3 linked regions of the Actinoalloteichus fjordicus genome follow. The protein of the gene in region 3 interacts with the protein of the main gene of each other region in a pairwise test. Links are inferred from orthologs where the notes say so. Each region holds a gene or a part of one and is shown on either strand. Other genes may lie near its edges. The genes, in order: dnaE, ctaD and UA74_RS28790.

Region 1 (7,858 bases), 6.4 Mb from region 3 along the record:
TCCTGCCGTCGCTCGGCGAGTCCAACGTGGTGTTCATGACCACCGGCGATCTCGTGCCGGGACTGCGCGTCACCGCCGAGGACGCCCCGGAGGCCGCCAGGCTCAAGGGCTCGCGCGAGATCCTGGCCGTGCTGGCGGCGGCGGTCGCCGATCGACAGCGGCTGCCCGCGCAGCCGGTGTCCGTCGAACTCGCCGACGCCACGGTGCGGCTCGACGCCGAGATCGCGGCATGGGCCAGGGAGGAGGCTCGGGCAAGCGGGCTGCCGCACAACGAAGCACGCGCCGTGTTCACCGAGATCATCACCTGGGCCCTCACCGAGCGGGCGATCGCCCGAATCGGCCGAGGCTGGCTGACCAGAGACGACCGCAAGGCATGGGAGAACCTCCGGGCCGAGTTGCGCACGGAACTCGCCGAGAACGACGTCTTCACCGCCGCGCTGAACGAGCTCTGGCCGACGCTGACCCCGAAGACGCTGTTGGCGCAGCTGTACACGTCACCAGAGCGGTTGAGCACGGCGGGCGCGGACCCGGCGTTGTCCCGGGCCGACGGCCAGGCCTGGACGGTGTCCGACGTGCCGCTGCTCGACGAACTCATCGATCTGCTGGGCCCCGACCCGTCCGCCGAGAAGGCCGATCGGGCCGCCGAGCGGGAGCAGCAGGCCGAGGCCGAATACGCCGCGGGTGTGCTGGACATCCTGGTCGGCCGCGAGGATTCGATGGACGACGAAGACCACCTGTTCGCCAAGGACCTGCTCTACGCCGAGGACCTGGCCGATCGATTCCTCGAGCGCGACACCCGTGAACTCGCCGAACGCGCCGCCGCCGACCGGGACTGGACCTACCGGCACGTCGTGGTCGACGAGGCACAGGAGTTGTCGGAGATGGACTGGCGGGTGTTGATGCGTCGCTGCCCCGGCCGTTCCTTCACAGTGGTCGGCGACCTCGCCCAGCGGCGGTCGGCGGCAGGCGCGACGTCCTGGGACACGATGCTCCAGCCGTACGTGCCCGGCCGCTGGCTGTACCGGTCGCTGTCGATGAACTACCGCACCCCGGCGGAGATCATGGCCGTCGCCGCCGGGCTGCTCGCCGACTTCGCGCCAGGGGTCCGGCCGCCGGATTCGGTCCGCGCATGCGGTGTCGGGCCGTGGGCCAGGCAGGTCACCGAGGACGAGGTGCCCGCCGCCATCGAGGAGTTCGTCCGGGACGAGGCCGGGCGCGAGGGCACCAGTGTCGTGATCGGACCGCCGGGGACGCCGGGCGCGATGGCCGCGTCGGAGACGAAGGGACTGGAGTTCGACGCCGTCCTGGTGGTGGAGCCGGAGCGAATTCTCGCCCACGGCCCCCGAGGCGCGGCCGAACTCTACGTGGCGCTCACCCGAGCCACCCAGCGGCTCGGCGTCCTGCACCGGGGTCCGTTGCCGCCGGTCCTGGCCGGAATCACCGCGACTCCTCCGCCCGCGCGGGCCGGGAGCGCAGGCTCGGCGTAGTGCCGCGTGCGGGCCCGGCGCCCACACCGCGGCCCGGCCTGCCGATCGACCCCGACCGCCCCGCCCTCCTCCGCCCGAGCAGCGAAGGAGGGCAGGCGGGGGTCACGCTCCCAGCGCGACCCCCGGAATGGCCTTGAGCTCGCCGACCAACGCCGGAGTCATCTCGATCGGATAGTCGTTCACCAGGTAGGTCTCCTTCTGCGTCTGATACGACAGCGTCAGACGCACCGGCACGTCGCCTCGGTGCGCGGCGAGCGTCCGCTTGAGCTCCAGGACGACGTCGCGGTTCAGCTTCTCGACGTTGCAGAGCAGGGTGACCGGCGGCGCGGCGCCCGGATTGGACTCGGCCTCGCTGATGTCCAGGGTGACGATGCCGGAGCCGAACACGGACATCTTCTCCTCGCGCCAGTTGACCCGGCCCTTGATCGCCACCGCCGAGTCCTCCACCAGATCGGCGGCCAGCACGCTGTAGCTCTTGGCGAAGAAGAGCACCTCCACCGAGGCGTCCAGGTCCTCCACCGTGGCAATGGCCCAGGGCTCGCCCTGCTTGTTCACCCGACGTTCCAGGGAGGAGATCATCCCGGCCAGGACGATCTCGCCCTCCTTGGGCGGGTCGGCCAGGATCGCCGCGATGGTCCTCGGCGCATGCTTGTGCAGGATGCGCTCCGCGCCGTCCAGCGGATGCGCGGAGACGTACAGGCCCAGCATCTCCCGCTCGTAGGCCAGGAGCTGCTTGCGCGGCCATTCTTCCGGCGCGAAGTGCAGATGCGCCAGCGGCGAGGCGTCGGCGGACTTCTCGCCGTCGTCACCCCCGCCGAAGAGGTCGAACTGGCCGAGGGCCTCCTGACGCTTGAGGCCGATCACGGCGTCCACCGCCGCCTCGTGATGCTCGATGAGCGACCGACGCGAATGGCCGAAGGAGTCGAAGGAGCCCGCCTTGACCAGCGACTCCACCACTCGCTTGTTGCAGACGGCGATCTCGGCCTTGTCGAGGAAGTCGGTGAAGGACGTGTAGCGGCCCTTCTCGGCCCGCCGATCGATGACCGACTGGACGACGTTGGCGCCCACGTTGCGGATGGCGCCGAGGCCGAAGCGGATGTCGCTGCCGACGGCGGCGAACCGGTGCACCGACTCGTTCACGTCCGGCGCGAGGACCTTGATGCCCAGCCGCCTGCACTCGGACAGGTAGATGGCCGACTTGTCCTTGTTGTCGCCGACCGAGGTCAGCAGCGCCGCCATGTACTCGGCGGGGTGATGGGCCTTCAGATACGCGGTCCAGTAGCCCACCAGCGCATAGCCCGCAGCGTGCGACTTGTTGAACGCGTACCCGGCGAAGGGCAGCACCGTGTCCCAGAGCGTCTGCACGGCCTCGTCGGAGTAGCCCTGACTCCGCATGCCCTGTTGGAAGCCCTCGAACTCCTGCTCGAGCACCTCCTTCTTCTTCTTACCCATCGCCTTGCGGAGCACGTCCGCGCGACCCATCGAGTACCCGGCGACCTTCTGCGCGGTACGCATGATCTGTTCCTGGTAGACGATCAGACCGTAGGTCTCGCCCAGGATCTCGGCCAGCGGCTCTTCGAGCTCCGGATGGATCGGGGTGATCTTCTGTCGCCCGTTCTTCCGGTCGGCGTAGTTGTTGTGCGTGTTCATCGCCATCGGACCGGGCCGGTACAACGCGTTGACCGCGATGATGTCGTTGAACTCGGTGGGCTGCATCCGCCGGAGCAGGTCGCGCATCGCGCCGCCCTCGAGCTGGAACACGCCGAGTGCGTCGCCTCGACCGAGCAACTCGTAGGTGGCCTTGTCGTCCACCAGCAGCCGGTCGAGGTCGATGTCCTCGCCCTTGTTGGCCTTGATGTTCTCGATGGCGTCGCCGATGATCGTCAGGTTCCGCAGACCGAGGAAGTCCATCTTCAGCAGGCCGATGGCCTCGCAGGACGGATAGTCCCAGCCGGTGATGATGGCGCCGTCGTCCCGCCGCCAGAGCGGAATCGCCTCCATCAGCGGCTCGGAGGACATGATCACCGCGCAGGCGTGGACGCCCGCGTTGCGGATCAGGCCCTCCAGTCCCCTGGCGGTCTCGAAGATCGTCGAGACCTCCTGGTCGTTCTGGACCAGGGTGCGGACCTCCGCCGCCTCGGCGTAGCGCTCGTGGCTGGAGTCGACGATGCCGGACAGCGGGATGTCCTTGGCGGCGACGGGCGGCGGCAGCGCCTTGGAGATCCGGTCGGCGATGGCGTAGCCGGGCTGGCCGTAGTGGACTCGCGCGGAGTCCTTGATCGCGGCCTTCGTCTTGATCGTGCCGAAGGTGATGACCTGGGCCACCCGGTCCGAGCCGTACTTGTCGGTCGCGTAGCGCACCATCTCGCCGCGCCTGCGGTCGTCGAAGTCGATGTCGATGTCGGGCATCGACGCGCGCTCGGGATTCAGGAACCGCTCGAACAGCAGGCCGAGCGGGATCGGGTCCAGGTTGGTGATGCCCAGCGCGTACGCGACCAGTGATCCCGCAGCCGATCCTCGGCCGGGGCCGACGCGGATGCCGACCTCCTTGGCGTGCTTGACGAGGTCGCCGACGACGAGGAAGTAGGCAGGGAAGCCCTTCTGCGCGATGACGTCGAGTTCGAACTCGGCCCGCTCCACGTAGCCGTCCGGGATGACGTCGGGGAACCGCCACCGCAGGCCCGTCATGACCTCCTGGTGCAGCCAGCTCACCTGATCGTGGCCCTCGGGGACCTCGAAGACCGGCATCCGATCGTGGTGGGCGTAGACCTCGTCGTAGGACTCGATGCGCTCGGCGATGAGCAGGGTGTTGTCCGCGGCGCCGGGGACCTCGGAGTCCCAGTAGGCGCGCATCTCTGCGGCCGACTTCAGGTAGTAGCCGTCGCCGTCGAACTTGAACCGGGTCGGGTCGTTGAGGGTCTTGCCTGCCTGGACGCACAACAGCGCGGAGTGCGCGTCCGCCTGGTCCTTGGTGACGTAGTGCGAGTCGTTGGTCGCCAGCGGACGCAGGTTCAGCTCACGGCCGATGTGCAGCAGGCCCTCGCGGACCGAGCGCTCGATGGGCAGCCCGTGGTCCATCAGCTCGAGGAAGAAGTTGTCGGCGCCGAAGATGTCCTTGTAGTCCGACGCGGCCTGCATGGCCGCCGCGGGCTGCCCCAGCCGGAGCCGGGTCTGCACCTCGCCCGAGGGGCAGCCGGTGGTGGCGATGATCCCCTCGGCATGCTCGGCGATCAGCTCGCGGTCCATCCTGGGCTTACGGTAGTAGCCCTCCATGCTGGCCCGGCTGGAGAGCGTGAAGAGATTACGCAGGCCGGTGGCATTACCGCCGAACATCGTCATATGCGTGTACGCACCGGCACCGGAGACGTCGCCGCCCTCACCGGACTGATCGCTGGACCGCTGCCCCGACTCGCCCCAGAACACCGGCTTCTTGTGGAAGCGGCTGGCAGGCGCGATGTAGGCCTCGATGCCGATGATCGGCTTGATGCCCTTCTTCTTCGCCTGTTGGTAGAACTCGTCCGCCCCGTACATGTTGCCGTGGTCGGTCATGCCCACGGCGGGCATCCCGAGCCTGGCGGCCTCGGCGAACAGGGGTGCGACCTTGGCGGCCCCGTCGAGCATCGAGTACTCGGTGTGTACGTGCAGGTGGACGAACTGATCCGACACAGTGCTCTCTTCCTGGCGTCCCAGTGTGTGCCGCGCCGCCCCCGGGTCGAGCGCGCGGTCCGGCCGAAGGCAGGATTCGGCGGTTCTACAGCTTCACACTTCACGCCGGGTGCCCACCACTCGGGGGGTCGGCGGTCGAGACGGTCGGACGGCGCCTTCATACCGCCGCTGAGCAGGCATGACGAGCCGAAACGACCCGAAGAGAACTCGAGCAGTACGAGCCCGCTCACGCGCGGTGGGGCCGTGCGCGAGACTCCCACGACGGCGAGGACATCCGGTCAGGGCGGCGGGCGTGCCTCCCACGTTCGACGGACGACGCCCCGCCTCGACGAGACCCGGCCGAAAAGCGGGCGAGGGCGCCCGTGGGGACGCCCTCGCCGTGGTGCGACAGGATTCGAGACGGTGGTGACGCCGCCCGGGCCTCAGCCGCCGCAGGTCACGCGGGCCAGACCCCAGTCGGCGTAGTCCCACCAGTTCTCGTCGCCGCCGTCGGTGACGACCAGCCGCAGCGTCTCGGCGTCGTTGAGGTGGACGTCCATGTCGCGGGCGCCTTCTCCCGCGTGGACGACGCCGCTGTCCCAGACCTTCTCGTCGTCGGCCCACACCTGGAAGACCACGTCGCCGCCGTCGCCTCGGCCGTCGTCGGGCCGGTTCTGCGAAGACTGCGGAGCACGGTCGTCGACGCCGACCGAGGCGGCGAATCGCGTGCAGTTCTGGCCCAGGTGCACCACCGTCTCCGACGGGGCCATGGTGCCGAGGCCCTTGTCGTAACGGACGCCGTTCACAGTCAGCGGATGACCGTCACCCTCGCCGATCGCGCCATTGCTCAGGTCCCGCTCGACGGGGCCGATGCCGTTGGACGAGGAGAGGAACGGCAGGTCGGAGACGTACGACGTCCCGCTGGGCGCCTCGACGATCTCGATCGAGGCCTGTTCGCTGATCCTGCCTGCCTTGCTGCCTCGCCCGTACTCGGCGTCCACCGCGAAGTCGAGGACGTCGGACTGCTCGACGCCGTCCACCGGACTGAGTCGCCAGGTAGCCGACGCGGTCTCGCCTCGGCCGAGGTGCCGACGTCCCGACTCGGCGATGCGCTCGGCCGCCCAGCCCTCGGGCACGACCGGCTCCAGCCTGACGTGGATGAGCCGTCGGCTGCTCAGGTTGGCGAACTCGGCCGTCACCTCCACCGAGGCTCCGGGGGCGACGTGCTCGGAGACCGGGTCGACGCGCAGTCCCGCTGCCGGGAGCCTCGGGTCCACGGTCGGAATGACGAGGTCCTGCACCCACTCGTCGGCGGCGACGTCCCGAGCCCGGATACGGGCCCCGTCGGAGCCGAGGCTCACCTGAAGGACCTGCCGGTTGAGGACGGCCCCGGTGTTGACGGCGGTGAAGCCGTCCGGGTGGCCGCCGGGCACGGTGACCCGCCTCGCCCACTTGTCGTCCCGCAGCGAGGAGTGCGTGTGCGAGCTGAACAGCACCGCCTGCGGGTAGTCGCCGAGGACCTGCCGAAGCTCCTCGTCCTGGAGATGGAACTCGCCGGAGGTGCCGTCCGACGAGGTGACGGTGTCGTACAGCGGGTAATGGGTGAAGACGAAGGCCGGGCGCCCGTCGCGGGTGTGGTGGTCGAGCCGGGCACGGAGCCAGTCGAGCTGCTCGTCACTCAGATAGACGTGGTCGTCCAGGTTGGGGTCCTCCCACCACATCAGCCGCTCGGTGCCCAGCGCGAGCAGCGGAATCCCGTCGACGACCTGCTCCGCGTAGACCTCGTCCCGGCCCGCGAACGCGAAGAACGACTCGTACAGCTCCTCCTCGGTGAAGCCGTTCGGCCAGGAGGGCTGGCACAGGGCGGTCGGGGAGCACCACGCGGGCGCGTAGGCCTCGTGGTTGCCGATGCTGGACAGCGTGGTCTGCGGCCCGGGAGTCTCCGCGATGATGTCGGTGACCTCCTGGTACTCGAAGTCGTAACCCCGGTCGACGATGTCGCCGTTGATGACCAGTGCCTTCGAGTCCGGCGCCAGTTCGTGGGCTGCCTCCCGCACGTCCCGGAAGGCCTGCAGTCCGCCCTGAATGTCACTCATGACGTCGAAGGTCCCGACGGAGCTGTGGTCGGGGGTCCTCTCCCCGGCCGATGCCGATGCGGCGAGGCCGCCGCAGGCCACCAGCGCTGCGAGCGCGGCGGCGGTCCATCTGGTCTGTCTCACGGTGCGGCTCCCAGGCGAAGCGACGAAGTACACGTCCGTCCGGACGCGGCCACCACGATCAGCGACCCAGATGTACCGTCGATCACGCACCGAGGAAGCGCAGCCGCCGACCGGCGCAACAGCAGGTGAACGGCTGCTCGGCAGTGATCGCGTTCAGCCCCGTCTCACCTGGTGACGGCCGGGGAACGTCGCCGAGGAGCAGGCAGGAAGATCACCCGTTCGCCTTGTCTGCCGCACCTCGGCCGTACCGCCCCTGGACGGCGCAGCACCGCCTGGCAGGCCCGGCGGGATCGCGACGCTCGTCCGTAGTGATCACGAGTTCTCGATGCAAGGATGATCCCCACGACAGCGGGCGCAGGAGAGGCGATCATGAGCGACGGGCGGAACCTGGGCACGACTCGATCGGGAACGAGTCGGACGAGAACGCAGGCCAGAACCGTCAACCTCCGCGATCTGCCGATCAGACGCGACGACCGCGTCCTGCTGCGCGCCTGGCAGATCGATGAT
Region 2 (6,766 bases), 5.4 Mb from region 3 along the record:
GCCCCCGCCGGGACGGACCGGCCTCCACGAGGACTACCTGACCGAACTCGCGGAGCTGGTCGAGGCCGCAGGCGGCCGAACCCTCGGGCTGTTCTCCTCCATGCGGGCCGCCAAACAGGCCACCGAGGCGCTGCGGGACCGACTAGACGTCCCGCTGCTGTGCCAGGGTGAGGACAGCACCTCGCTACTCGTGTCGAAGTTCGCCGAGGACGCGAGCACCTGTCTGTTCGGCACGCTCTCGCTCTGGCAGGGCGTCGACGTGCCCGGCTCGGCCCTGCAACTGGTCGTGATGGACCGGATTCCCTTCCCCCGCCCGGACGATCCGTTGGCCTCGGCACGACAGCGCGCGGTCGCGGCGAGCGGCGGCAACGGGTTCATCACCGTCGCGGGCACGCACGCGGCCCTGCTGCTCGCCCAGGGCGCGGGCAGGCTGCTGCGCTCGGCGAACGATCGCGGCGTGATCGCGATCCTGGACCCCCGGCTGATGACGGCCCGCTACGGCAGCTTCCTGCGGGCGTCGCTGCCGCCGTTCTGGACGACCACCGACCCCGAGGTCGTCCGCGCCGCCCTGCGTCGCATCGACGACTGACCCCGGTCGGCGGACGACGAACGACTCGGCGGCGGGGAGGCCCACCCGGACCCCCGGCCGCCGTGATCGCTGCCCGGCTCAGTAGTCGAGCGGGACCCGGCGCAGCACGCCCTCGGCGGCGTCGGCCTCCTCCACCTCGGCCCTGGTGACGCCCAAGACGAACAGCACCGCGTCCAGGAACGGCGCGGACAGCGCCGTGTCGGCCACCGCCCGCAGGGCGGGCTTGGCGTTGAACGCGATGCCGAGCCCGGCGGCGGAGAGCATGTCGATGTCGTTGGCCCCGTCGCCGACCGCGACGCACTGCGCGAGCGGAATGCCGAAGGAGTCCGCGAACCGGCGCAGCGCGGTCTCCTTGCCCGCCCGGTCGACCACCTCGCCCAGCACCCGGCCGGTGAGCCGACCGTCGACGATCTCCAGCTCGTTGGCGGCATGGAAGTCGAGTCCGAGATCGTCGACGAGATACTGCACTACCTGCGAGAAGCCGCCGGAGACCACGCCGCAGCGGAAGCCGAGCCGCTTGAGGGTGCGCACGGTGGTGCGCGCGCCGGGCGTCAGCTCCAGCAGCTCCGCCACCTCGGCGAGCACGGTGGCGGGCAGGCCTTCGAGCGCGGCGACGCGACGATGCAACGACTCGGTGAAGTCGACCTCGCCGCGCATCGCCGCCTCGGTGACCGCACGCACCTCGGCCTCCCGGCCTGCCTTGGCCGCGAGCATCTCGATGACCTCACCCTGGATCAGGGTCGAGTCGACGTCGAAGACCACCAGCCGCTTGGCCCGCCGCGCCAGCCCCGCGCGCTCCACCGCGATGTCGACCCCGGCCTTGGTCGCCACCCGGGTCATCGCCGAGACCAGCCGGGCGTCGGACTGCGCATCGCCGCCGTCCGCCGCGACGAGCAGTTCCAGACCGGTGACGGGGTAGTCGGCGACGCGCCGGATCGAGTCGATGTTCACGCCCTCGGCGGCCAGTCCCCTCGCGACCATGGTGAAGGCTCGGGCGCTCAGCGGACTGCCCAGCACGACCAGCGCGTGGGTGGGGACATGGCGGGCATGTTCCGCCTGTGCGCCGCCGATCACCACCTCGACCTGCATTCCTACGCTGGCCATCGCCTGTTCGACGGACTCCTGTAGGCCCTCCGGATCGTGCTGGGTGTCCACCAGCACTCCCAGCACCAGCCTGCCTCGGATGACGACCTGGTCGACGTCCAGGACGTCGACGCCGTGCCGGGTCAACGCGGCGAAGAGCACCGAGGTGACCCCCGGCTTGTCCAGGCCGGTCACGGTCATCAGCACTGAGGTCGATCCTGTCGCTGTCACTGTCGTTCCCGCTCCTCCTGGCCGACGTCAGAACCGGCCGCTGAAATCGATCGAGCCCCGTGCCCGGCGGGAAGGCCGGAACACGGGGCTCGACGAAGAGACTGCTCGACGCGGTACGCGAGAGCCGACGGGACTACTTGTCCCGAGGGTCGTCGGTCTTCTGGTCTTCCGGCTCCAGAGCATGGGTGAGCCGTTCAGAAGGCGCGGGCGAGCCGTCGATCTCCCCAGGGGGGCCGTGCTTGCCGCCGGTATGCGCCTCGATGCGCATCCGCTCCACCATATGTGGATAGTGCAGCTCGAAGGCAGGGCGTTCGGACCGAATCCTTGGCAGTTCGGTGAAGTTGTGCCGAGGCGGCGGGCAGCTCGTCGCCCATTCCAGCGAGTTGCCGTAACCCCACGGGTCGTCGACGGTGACGATCTCGCCGTAGCGGTAGCTCTTGAACACGTTCCACAGGAACGGCAGCGTCGAGGCGCCCAGGACGAACGCGGCCACCGTCGAGATGATGTTCAGCGTGGTGAAGCCGTCTTCCGGCAGGTAGTCGCCGTACCGGCGGACCATGCCCTCGTTGCCCAGCCAGTGCTGCACCAGGAAGGTGCCGTGGAAGCCGAGGAAGGTCAGCCAGAAGTGCAGCTTGCCCAGCGGCTCGTCCATCATCCGGCCCACCATCTTCGGGAACCAGAAGTAGATGCCCGCGAAGACGGCGAACACGATCGTGCCGTAGAGGACGTAGTGGAAGTGCGCCACCACGAAGTACGTGTCCGAGACGTGGAAGTCGATCGGCGGGGAGGCCAGCAGCACGCCGGACAGACCGCCGAAGAGGAAGGTCACCAGGAAGCCGACGCTGAACAGCATCGGAGTCTCGAAGGTGAGCTGGCCTCGCCACATCGTGCCGATCCAGTTGAAGAACTTGACTCCGGTCGGCACGGCGATCAGGAACGTGGTGAAGGCGAAGAAGGGCAGCAGCACCGCGCCGGTGGCGTACATGTGGTGTGCCCACACCGTCACCGACAGGGCCGCGATCGCCAGCGTCGCGAAGACCAGGCCCTTGTAACCGAACAGCGGCTTGCGGCTGAACACCGGGAAGATCTCGGAGACGATGCCGAAGAACGGCAGCGCCACGATGTAGACCTCTGGATGGCCGAAGAACCAGAAGAGGTGCTGCCAGAGGATCACGCCGCCGTTGGCCGGGTCGAAGACGTGGGCGCCCAGATGCCGATCGGCCATCAGCCCCAACAGAGCTGCGGTCAGGATCGGGAACGCCATCAGCACCAGGAGACTGGTGACCAGGATGTTCCACGTGAAGATCGGCATCCGGAACATCGTCATGCCGGGCGCACGCAGACAGACCACCGTGGTGATCATGTTGACCGCGCCGAGGATGGTGCCCAGACCACTCACCAGCAGCCCGGCGATCCACAGGTCGGCACCGAGGCCGGGCGAGTGGATGGCACTGGACAGCGGCGTGTAGGCGAACCAGCCGAAGTCGGCGGCGCCACCGGGGGTCAGGAACCCGCCGATCACGATCAATCCGCCGAACAGGTACAGCCAGTAGGAGAAGGCGTTGAGTCGAGGGAACGCCACGTCCGGCGAACCGATCTGCAGCGGCAGGATGAAGTTCGCGAAGCCGAAGAGGATCGGCGTGGCGAACAGCAGCAGCATGATCGTGCCGTGCATGGTGAAAAGCTGGTTGTACTGCTCCAACGAGAGGAACTGCATACCGGGAACCGCAAGCTCGGTACGCATCAACATCGCCATCGCGCCGCCGACCATGAAGAAGCCGAACGAGGTGACGAGGTAGTAGATGCCGATCTGCTTGTGGTCGGTGGTACGCAACGACCTCAGCAGGAAGGAGCCCTTCGGCGCCTTGCGCGCCGGATACGGGCGTGTCGCAATCGGCTGGGGAGCGACGGCCGTCACGGTGCCTCCTGCACTGGCCTGGTAGACCTGTCTTCACCTGCGTCAGCGGACCGGATGGACCGCACACGCTCGTGTCGGATCGTAAACCGCTGCCTCACGGCCGGCGCACTCGGGCCGTAGCCGGCCTAGTCATCGGCGTCCGTTCCCGCCCGGATCACCCGCCGCCGTCCCCTCTCGCCTGCCCGCCGCGTGGTGTCGATCACCGGTCCGACGAGCCGTGCAGGACAACCGGGCCCGGCTACGGCGGCGGATCGACGTCGGGGCCTCGCTCCCCCGGGGGGGGCGGCTTCGCCGGAACGGCCGCGGCGAGCCTCGGTCGAAGAACCGTCATCGCGTTGCGCGCCGGACTCGGTCCCGCCTTGCCTGTATCGTTCCCGCCCGGCGGAATCCAGGTACGGGCTCGCGTTAAACATCGGCCGAATGCCGGGGCAATACCGACGAACGGGTGATTTAGCTCCTTCGGCGCGGACTCTCGACACGTCGTTCAAGATCGGTATGCTGATCAATCGTTTTCATCGTGAATCGAGGTGTTCGATGACTTCCTTACCTGGTGGCCTGCCGAAAGTCGTGGACGTGGAGAAGCCCAGCGCGGCGCGGGTCTACGACTACTACCTCGGCGGCAACTGCAATTTCGCGGCCGACCGCGAGCTGGCCAAGAAGGTGGCCACCGCGCTGCCCGGTGTCAACGAGGTGGCCAGAATCAACCGGGCCTTCCTGGGCCGAGTGGTGCGATACTGCGTCAAAGCGGGCATCCGACAGTTCCTGGACATCGGCTCCGGGGTGCCGACGGTCGGCAACGTGCACGAGGTCGCGCAGCAGGTGGAGCCGCGCAGCAGGGTCGTCTACGTCGACAACGAGCCGGTCGCGGTCGCACACAGCGAGATGATCCTGGAGGACGTCGACCTCGCCGAGGTCGTGCACGCCGATCTCCGAGATCCCGCGAGCATCCTCGAGTCCCCCCACACACCAGAGCGTTGATCGACTTCGATCAGCCGGTGGCGGTGTTGATGGTGGCGCTGCTGCACTTCATTCCCGACTCGGATCGGCCGCTGGACGTCATCGCGGCGTATCGGGATCGGATGGCGCCCGGCAGCATGCTCGCGATCTCGCACGTCACAGACGAGTCGCTCACCGAGGGAATGCACCGCCTGGTGGAATACTACGCGAGCAGCACGAATCCGGTCACGATGCGAAAGCATGATCAGGTGAAATCGCTGTTCTCGGGCTTGGAACTCGTGGCGCCCGGCCTCGTCTGGGCACCCGAGTGGCAGCCGGAAGACCCGACGTCCGTCGGCCCGCACCCGGAGAACTCCGGTATACACGCTGGTGTCGGATTGAAGACCTGACGAGCAGAACAGCACCGCCTCGCCTGTCGCCCGACGAGTCGGCATCAACCGCATGTTCACGGTGGAGAAGCAACCAGGTGGATTCCCCACAGGCTCTTGATTTCGTCCGGCGTTGGGCCTCCGCCATGACGCGGACGACCTATGTCCCGCTGGAACGCGCGGACATCGAGCGGCAGCTCCACACGTTCTTGAACCGGCTCGTCGGGGCGCTGGCAGCGGAGCCCTTCAGCACGGTCGTCGCGACCGACATGGGTCGTCTGCTGGTGGAGGGACACTTCACCGGCCCGGACAGTCTCGGCAGCACCACCGCGCTGCTCGGCCCGCAGCTGTTGGACGAGCCTCGGCTGCGCGGGGTCGATCGACTGCCGCACAAGGTGGTGGCACTCCTCGGCGAACTCGCCGCCGGGTACTCCGTCGCCCTGCGCGATCAGGTGCTCGACCGGCAGGAGCAGCTCAACCGTGCCCTGCTCAGCGCGAAGAACAAGGCAGAGCGGGACCTGCGGGCCAGCGAGACCAGGCTGCGGGAGATCTTCGCAGGCTCCGCGCTGGGCATCGTCATCAGCGACGTGCACAACGAGATCGAAGAGGTCAACGAGGCCTTCGCGACCATGCTGGGTTCTCCGCAGGAGGCGCTGACCGAGCTGAACCTGCTGGACCTGATCCATCCGGAAGAGATCGACACCGTGCGCGAGTACTACGCACGGCTGCTCGCGGGCGAGGTCCCTCGGATTCAGGAGTACGCCAGGTTCACCGATCCCTCTGGCGAGCCGGTGTGGGGCCGGATCTCGGCCACACTTCTGTTCGACTTCCAGGGCGGCCCGCGCGGCCTGGTCACCATGGTCGAGGACGTGACCGATCAGAACCTCCTCCAGGAGGAGTTCAGTCGCCAGACCCTGCACGACGTGCTGACCGCGCTGCCCAACCGGCAGTACCTGGTGAGCCATCTGGAGCGGGTCCTGGCGCGCGCGAAACCGGACGCGCTGATCACGCTATGCCATGTCGGACTCGACGGACTGACCGTGATCAACCACGGCCTCGGCCACACCGCGGGCGACTTCCTGCTGCGGGAGGTGGGCAGCCGCCTGACCTCGGCGGTCCGCGGGGAACGCGCGATGGTGGCACGACTGGGCGGCGACGAGTTCGCGATCCTGATCGAGAACACCGACGAGACGCCGGACGCGGGCGCGCTGAGCGCGGCGATCTCCTCGGAGCTGACCGAGCCCGCCTACTACCGCGAGAACGGCCTGGCCGTGTCGGCCTGCATCGGCATCGTCCAGCGGATCGCCAGACAGATCGTGACCACCGAACTGCTGCGCGACGCGGACATCACGCTGCATCGCACGAAGTCCGTCGGCAACGGGCAGTGGAGCCTGTTCGACTCCCGGCAGGACGAGGTGCATCGCGAGCACTACCGACTCGCGGCCTCGATGCCGGGCGCGTTGGAGATGGGCGAGGTCCGCGTCGAGTACCAGCCGATGGCGCGGGTGGCCGACGGTGAGGTGGTCGGCGTCGAGGCGCTGGTCACCTGGGACCATCCCGAGGTCGGCACGCTGGACCACGCGCAGTGCCTCAGCCTCGCCAACGAGACGGGACTGATCG
Region 3 (6,738 bases):
GAGGTCCTGCCGAGCCGCCCGTTGAGGTGCCTGCCGGGGTGCCTGCGGGGGTGTCGGTCGACCAGGGGGAGGACGTCTTCGGCGTGGCGGCGATCCTCCGGCGGTGTGACGGCGGGTCGGCTCGGCTGTCGAAGAGCGCATCCCCCGCAACGGCCCGACACGCTGCCGACCATGCTTCGCTGCTCGCGTCTCCGGTTCGGGGCGGCTCGCCCGCACCGAGTGGGCGGGCGGTGGACGTCCCTCGGGCGGTGCATCCCCGATGACCGGCCCGATGCTCATCGAACAGGACACGCTCCCCGAGGCCGGGATCATCCTCGACCGGCATCTCGCACTGGTCGACGACGGTCCGCCCGAGGACGGTGCGGCGCTGACCGCCTTGTGCGGAGTCCGGCTGACGGTCGGCCCGCCGCCCGCCGAGGTGCTGCCCGGCGTGCCCGCCGCGTACACCGCCGACTGTCCGTTCTGCCAGGACGTCCTCACCGCGACACTGCTCGACACGCAGGCCGAGGACCTCGATCGGACGCCTGCGGACTCCTCGGCCGCCGGTGAATCGCACCGAAGCGCCGGGACGGCGCCTCCGTTGATGGCGGTGCGGCTCTCACCGGGTGAGCCGGTGCATCTCTGCCGACTGCCGCTGGCCGGGCCGACCCTCACCGCGTCCTGCGGTGCGGCGCTCCCTCGGACGATGGTCGAGATCGTCGATCCCGGTGACGGCGTGCCGTGCACCTGCTGCCTGTTGACGTCGTCGGGGTCCGACGCCCTGCTCGAATGCCACCGCGCGGAGGACCGCGAATTCGACGCCGCCCCTGCTCGCCCGAGCCTGCTCGTTCCTGGCAGGCTCTGCGACGACTGATGCGCTGAGTCGGCGCCGTGCGGCGCCGGATCGCGTGCGCACCAGACCCTCTTCACAGTCGTGGAGTTCGACCGCATGTCCGGCCGGAACCCGAGCCGCCTCGTCCGCGCTTCGCCGGCGAGGCAGCAGGCACCGGGCACGGACTCTCCAGCCGACGGGAAGGGCCCGAACGATGACGGTCGACGATCACGACGTCGACGCACCCCTGTGGGAGGCGCTGAGCGCGCTCTATCTCACGGCGACCGAAGCCCTCGATCAGCTCCTCGCCACCCGCTACCGCCTGACGACTCCGGAGTATCACCTGCTCGCCGCGTTGTTCGCCGCCCCGGAGCCCCAGGCCGTCGTGGCGCTGAAGGGCCGCGTGTCGCCCGTCGGGCTTCGCGACACACTGCGTGGCCTCGTCGACGCAGGCCTGGTGCTCGTCGAGGGCTGCGGCGTGGACGAGCGGGTTCGACTCACCATCAACGGTCGGGATCGGGTGGGCGCCGCGCGCCGCGATGTCCGTGATGTCACCGACGGTGTCGCCGCGCCGCTGACGGCGCAGGAGCGCGGCACCCTGGGCGGGCTGCTACGGCGGATGCGATGCACGACGCCGGGTTCGCGGGAGTCGGACCGACAGATCGTCGGTGTCGCTGAGCCGACGACAGCAGGCGGCAGCCCGGTGCCCGAGACCTGCGACGTCTGAGAGCCTGTCTGTGATCCCCCTGGCCCCGTGCAACAGGAAAGTGGGGATTAAAGACAGACTCCGAGGTCGCCCGGGGAGCCGGTCGCGGCGCCGGCGGGACGCGGCCGGATCGCCGACGCGGTGACGAGTGGCGGCCGTGACGACGAACACGGACCTCGGCTTCGGATGCCGAGACAGCGTGTTCGGTGCGTTCGCCCGGCGATCGGGCGCTGTTCGCGGCTCGCGCACGAGACGGCCGACCGGCCGGATCGGCGAAGGCGTGCTTGCGTGGCGACCCGGTGGCGCGAGCCGTCCGGAGCAGTGCGGCTCCGGACGCCCCGCCGACCTCACCGGTCGCCGCTGCCGTCCGGCCCGGCCCGGCCGCCGCCTCGGACGACGTCGAGCGCGGCAGCAACGCAGGCAGTCTCCCGCGCCAACCGGGATGTGCCGCTCACAGCAGCAGCTGCGAGATCGTGTGGATCGCCAGGCCAGCGAGCGCGCCGACGACCGTGCCGTTGATCCGGATGAACTGAAGATCCCTGCCGACCTGCAGTTCGATCTTGCGGGATGTCTCCTCGCCGTCCCAGCGTTCGACCGTGTCGCTGATCAAGGTGGTGATCTCTCCCTGGTAGTTCGTCACCACGTAGACGGCGGCGCCCTCCAGCCACCCGTCGGCCTTCGCCCGCAGCGCGTCGTCCTTGACCAGCCGCTCGCCGAGCGAGCGGATCCCGCCTTCCACCCGAAGACGCAGTTCGCTGGAGGGGTCCTCGGCGGCGTCCAGGATGAGCTGCTTGATCCTGCTCCAGACTGAGCCCGCGAGGTTCTGCACCGCCGGGTGGTCGAGGACCTGCTGCTTGAACTGCTCCGCCTTGTCCATCGCGACCGGATCGTTCTGCAGGTCGGAGGCGAACTCGGTGAGGAACTTGTCCAGCATCTGCCGGACCTCGTGGTTCTTGTCCGTCTTGACCGCCCAGGCGAAGGCGAGGATCTCGTTGTAGATCCGATCGCCGACCATGTCGTCGACGAATCTCGGCGACCAGGACGGCGCCCGTTTGCTCACCAGCCCGCGCAGGCTCTCCCGATTGCGCTCCACCCACTCGTACGCGCGGTCGCAGAGCATGTCCACCAGTCGGTGATGTGACCGCTCCTCCACGACCTGTTCGAGGACCTTGCCGATCGGCGGGCCCCACGGGCGGTCGACGAGCTTGCGGAGCAGCGCCTGCTCCAGCACGGCCTGGACGTCCTCGTCTCGCAGCACGGTCACCGCGCCCCGAGTGGCCGCCGCCAGCTCGGAGGTGAGCCGGGCGGCGTTCTCCGGCTTCGCCAGCCACGTCCCGACTCGCCTGGCGACCTCGGCGCGCTTCAGCTTCTCCCTGATCACCTGTTCGGAGAGGAAGTTGGAGCCCACGAAGTCGCCGAGGCTCTTGCCGAGAGCGTCCTTCCGGGTCGGAATGATCGCCGTGTGCGGGATCGGCAGGCCCAGCGGTCGGCGGAACAACGCCGTCACCGCGAACCAGTCGGCGAGCGCACCGACCATGCCCGCCTCGGCCGCGGCACGCACGTAGCCGACCCAGGCGGCGGCGCCCTGGTTCTCCTGCCATCGGGCGATCACGTAGATCACCGATGCGACCAGCAGTAACCCGGTGGCGGCCGCCTTCATCCGGCGCAGGCTGCTGCGCTTGTCCAACTCGCTCGCGGTAAGTGGCTGCACGGGTCGATTCTCGCTCACCAGGACGCCTGACAGGATCAGAACTTGTGCGCACACCTGCTCTCGTCTCCCGACTTCAGCCGTTCACGTCGACGATCTTCGCCGAGATGACCGCCTCGGCGGTGCGAACCGGCGCCATCAACCTCGGTCAGGGGTTCCCCGACACGGACGGGCCGATGGGAATGCTCCAGATGGCCCGTCGGGCGATCGCGGAGGGCGTGAACCAGTACCCGCCGGGTCTCGGCAGGCCAGAACTGCGGCAGGCGATCGCGGATCATCGGCTGACGCAGTACGGCACCGAGTACGACCCCGACACCCAGGTGCTGGTCACCACGGGTGCGACCGAGGCCATCGCCGCCGCCCTGTTGGCGCTGGTCGAGCCGGGTGAGGAGGTCATCGTCATCGAGCCGTACTACGACTCCTACGCGGCGGCCATCGCGATGGCGGGCGGGGTGCGACGGGCGGTGCCGTTGCGGGCGAACCCCGACACCGGGCGCTTCGAGCTGGACCTGGTCGCCCTTCGCGCCGCCGTCGGCCCCGCCACCAGGGCGATCCTGGTGAACTCACCGCACAACCCCACGGGAACGGTCTTCAGCAGCGCGGAGCTGGCCGGGATCGCCGAGGTGTGTCGTGAGCACGACCTCCTGGCCATCACGGACGAGGTGTACGAGCACCTGATCTTCGACGACGCCAGGGAAGGGCATCGACATCGTTCGCTGGCCGCCCTGCCGGGGATGTCGGAGCGCACGCTCGCGATCTCCAGCGCAGGCAAGACCTTCAGTGCCACCGGCTGGAAGATCGGCTGGGTCTGCGGCTCCGTCGAGCTGGTCCACGCGGTCAAGGCCGCCAAGCAGTTCCTCACCTTCACCGGGGGTGCGCCCTTCCAGCCTGCCGTCGCGCACGCCCTGCGGCACGAGCTCGACTGGGTGGAGCGGATGCGCAAGGACCTGGCCGCCAAGCGGGATCGGCTGAGCGAGGGACTGGCCACGGCGGGCTTTGGCGTGCTGCCCAGCGAGGGCACCTACTTCGTGTGTGCCGACGTCCGGCCGTTGGGTTTCACCGACGGTGCCGACCTGTGCCGGGCACTGCCCGAGCAGATCGGGGTGGCGGCGATTCCGGTGCAGGCGTTCTGTGACGAGCCCGACATGGCTCGTCACCTGGTGCGTTTCGCGTTCTGCAAGCGCAACGAGATCCTCGATGAGGCGCTGCGGAGGCTGCGGCGTCTCTGAGGTCGGTGTCGTGCCCGCATGACGGCGGGCATCGGTGCCTGCCGGGCCCGGGTGGTGCCCGACGACCGCAGGCGCGGCCGGATCGGCGGCTCGCTGGCTCGACCGGGTGTCGGCCGCCTGCCTGCTCGGGACCGGCGACTTGGCAGGTGCGCGGCCTGCCTGCCGCCGCAGGCCGACGAGGGAGAAGGCGGCCGCTGCCCGACGACCTACCGAGGGCGGCGGCGGGTCCAGCTCGTCGAAGAGGGCGGCGAGTCTGCTCAGCAGGCCCTGATCGCCCTCGTTCACTCGGACCGCACCGTGTCGGGCGCGACGGGGCCTGATCCCGGTCCCGGTGCTCCGAGGCCGACGGCGGTCCGGGCCGCATCGGGGGCGGGCGCCGGGTCGTCGTGTCGGACGAGACCGGGACGTCCTTCGCCTGCGTCCCCGGGAGCAGCTGCGTCGCGGTGGGGGACCCGCCCTCCTGCCGCAGACTCGCTCGAGCGGGCCGACCGTGCAGTGGCCGGGCCCACCAGCGCGCGAAGCCGGGCGAGACACCGGTTCCTGGTCGGACCGACGCTGTTGGCAGGCATGTTCATCGCCTCCCCGACCTGGGCGTACGTCCAGTCGGGATGAAAGGCCATCGCGCGCAGCAGCCTGCGGCATCGGGCGGGCAGCCTGTTGAACGCCTGCCACAGCGCGCGGTCCTGTTCGGCGAGCAGGACGACGTTCTCCGGCGTCTCCTCCATCGGCCGATCGGCCTGTCTCGGCTCTGCGGGGTGTTCTTCCCAGGTCTGTTCGCGACGTCGCAGGGCCACCATGCGCAGTGACTCGCGGCGGGCCGTGGTCATGAGCCAGCCGGGGAGCTTCTTCGGCTCCCGCAACGAGGCCAGCCGTTCGGTGAGCCGCAGCCAGGTGGCCTGGCAGACGTCCATGGCATCGGCGTTGGGCAGTCGGTGTGCTCTGGCGACCGCCCAGATCAGTCGCGAGTAGCGCCGAACCAGGTCCTGCCAGGCCGTCCGGTCGCCGTCCATGGCACGCAGCACCAGCCGCTCGACGTCTCCCGTCGATGAGTGGGGTCGCACGTCTCCTACCTCCGATGTCGTCGTCCGCTGAGTCCGCGCTTGGAGCCTTCGCAGGTGGGACGGGCTCCGTTGATCGACTGAGAACGCCCGAAGGGGTGAGCGGCGCCCGCGTGCGGATCACTGGGCCGGGTGATGGCTGCCCGCGTGCCGCCGGTCCACCGCACGACTGACCGCCGTCATGTGTCGAGGGGTCTCCCGTCAGGAGTCGAGGCGGACGACCTGATCGTCGAGCACGCGCGAGTGGTGGCGATCGGTGCGCGAGTCCTGGTGGCGGAGCCTTCCCGAGGCTGCCGCGTCGATGCCGATCCGGCCGGGCAGTGCTGCTGCCTTTACGCCTGCTGAGGCGGGTGCCTGCCTTCGTCCTCGGCGCGGGCCGCGCAAAGAACACCGGGTGTATAGCTCAGGTGTATACACCCGGTGTACTGTGTGACCATGTCAATCAGCCAGACCCTTCTCGGGTTGCTCGAGAACGGGCCGAGGCACGGGTACGACCTCAAGCGCGCTTATGACGAACGCTTCGGTCGGGACCGTGCGCTGCACTACGGGCAGGTCTACTCGACCCTCGCGCGGCTGCTCCGCGACGGCCTGGTGGAGATCGACGGCATCGAGGCGGGCGACGGGCCGGAACGTAAGCGCTACGCCATTACCGAGGCGGGCCTGGCGCAGGTCACCGCCTGGTTGGAGACGCCGGAGAAGCCGGACTCCTATCTCCAGAACAAGCTCTACACCAAGGTCGTCCTCGCCCTGATGTCCGGGCGGGACGCCACCCTTCTGCTGGACGCGCAGCGGGCCGCTCACCTGGCGGTGATGCGCGACCTCACCCGCCGGAAGCGCGGCGCGGAGGTCACGGACCACATCGTCCTCGACTTCGCGCTCCTGCACCTTGAAGCCGACCTGAAGTGGCTCGACCTCGCCGCTTCCCGTCTCGGGCCGCTGGCCAAGGAGATTCAGTCATGACCACCGCGTCCGACCAGCCCGATTCGACCTCGGGTGCACCGATCCTCACCGGCGCCGACCTGCACCTGGACTTCGGCCAGACCCGTGCCCTGCGGGGAGCGGGGCTGTCGGTCTGTCCCGGCGAGATCGTCGCCGTGATGGGCACGTCCGGTTCCGGCAAGTCCACCCTGCTGCACTGCCTGGCGGGCATTCTCAGCCCGAAGTCCGGGTCGGTGACCTTCGCCGGGCGTGAGGTGACCGCGATGACCGACGTCGAGCGCAGCGCG

Evidence for each region.
Region 1: the proteins of UA74_RS28790 (region 3) and dnaE interact in binary tests that used the Escherichia coli proteins (3 or more experiments, as listed by UniProt). The link is inferred for Actinoalloteichus fjordicus from one-to-one orthologs.
Region 2: the proteins of UA74_RS28790 (region 3) and ctaD interact in binary tests that used the Escherichia coli proteins (3 or more experiments, as listed by UniProt). The link is inferred for Actinoalloteichus fjordicus from one-to-one orthologs.

The regions. Positions count from the first base shown.
Region 1 is NZ_CP016076.1:321,584-329,441, reverse strand. The notes cover bases 1,390-5,410. They hold dnaE (DNA polymerase III subunit alpha), read right to left. Parts: upstream 5,109-5,410; coding sequence 1,590-5,108; downstream 1,390-1,589. Other genes in these bases: helR (RNA polymerase recycling motor ATPase HelR), read left to right, coding at 1,390-1,487. In the rest of the region: more of helR, read left to right, coding at 1-1,389; UA74_RS01440 (NPCBM/NEW2 domain-containing protein), read right to left, coding at 5,576-7,351; UA74_RS01435 (GNAT family N-acetyltransferase), read left to right, coding at 7,721-7,858. UniProt on the Escherichia coli protein: DNA polymerase III is a complex, multichain enzyme responsible for most of the replicative synthesis in bacteria. This DNA polymerase also exhibits 3' to 5' exonuclease activity. The alpha chain is the DNA polymerase catalytic subunit.
Region 2 is NZ_CP016076.1:1,362,416-1,369,181, reverse strand. The notes cover bases 1,430-4,358. They hold ctaD (aa3-type cytochrome oxidase subunit I), read right to left. Parts: upstream 3,822-4,358; coding sequence 2,037-3,821; downstream 1,430-2,036. Other genes in these bases: UA74_RS34165 (SAM-dependent methyltransferase), read left to right, coding at 4,356-4,358; serB (phosphoserine phosphatase SerB), read right to left, coding at 1,430-1,873. In the rest of the region: UA74_RS06250 (ATP-dependent DNA helicase), read left to right, coding at 1-589; more of serB, read right to left, coding at 668-1,429; more of UA74_RS34165, read left to right, coding at 4,359-4,799; UA74_RS34160 (SAM-dependent methyltransferase), read left to right, coding at 4,796-5,167; UA74_RS06230 (putative bifunctional diguanylate cyclase/phosphodiesterase), read left to right, coding at 5,245-6,766. UniProt on the Escherichia coli protein: Cytochrome bo(3) ubiquinol oxidase is the terminal enzyme in the aerobic respiratory chain of E.coli that predominates when cells are grown at high aeration.
Region 3 is NZ_CP016076.1:6,741,679-6,748,416, reverse strand. Bases 2,463-5,363 are described here. They hold UA74_RS28790 (pyridoxal phosphate-dependent aminotransferase), read left to right. Parts: upstream 2,463-3,272; coding sequence 3,273-4,454; downstream 4,455-5,363. Other genes in these bases: UA74_RS28785 (RNA polymerase sigma factor), read right to left, coding at 4,736-5,363; UA74_RS28795 (DUF445 domain-containing protein), read right to left, coding at 2,463-3,177. Also shown: UA74_RS28810 (hypothetical protein), read left to right, coding at 1-263; UA74_RS28805 (hypothetical protein), read left to right, coding at 260-853; UA74_RS28800 (MarR family winged helix-turn-helix transcriptional regulator), read left to right, coding at 1,026-1,538; more of UA74_RS28795, read right to left, coding at 1,969-2,462; more of UA74_RS28785, read right to left, coding at 5,364-5,515; UA74_RS28780 (PadR family transcriptional regulator), read left to right, coding at 5,948-6,472; UA74_RS28775 (ABC transporter ATP-binding protein), read left to right, coding at 6,469-6,738. UniProt on the Escherichia coli protein: Shows aminotransferase activity with methionine and histidine as substrates, and to a lesser extent also with phenylalanine.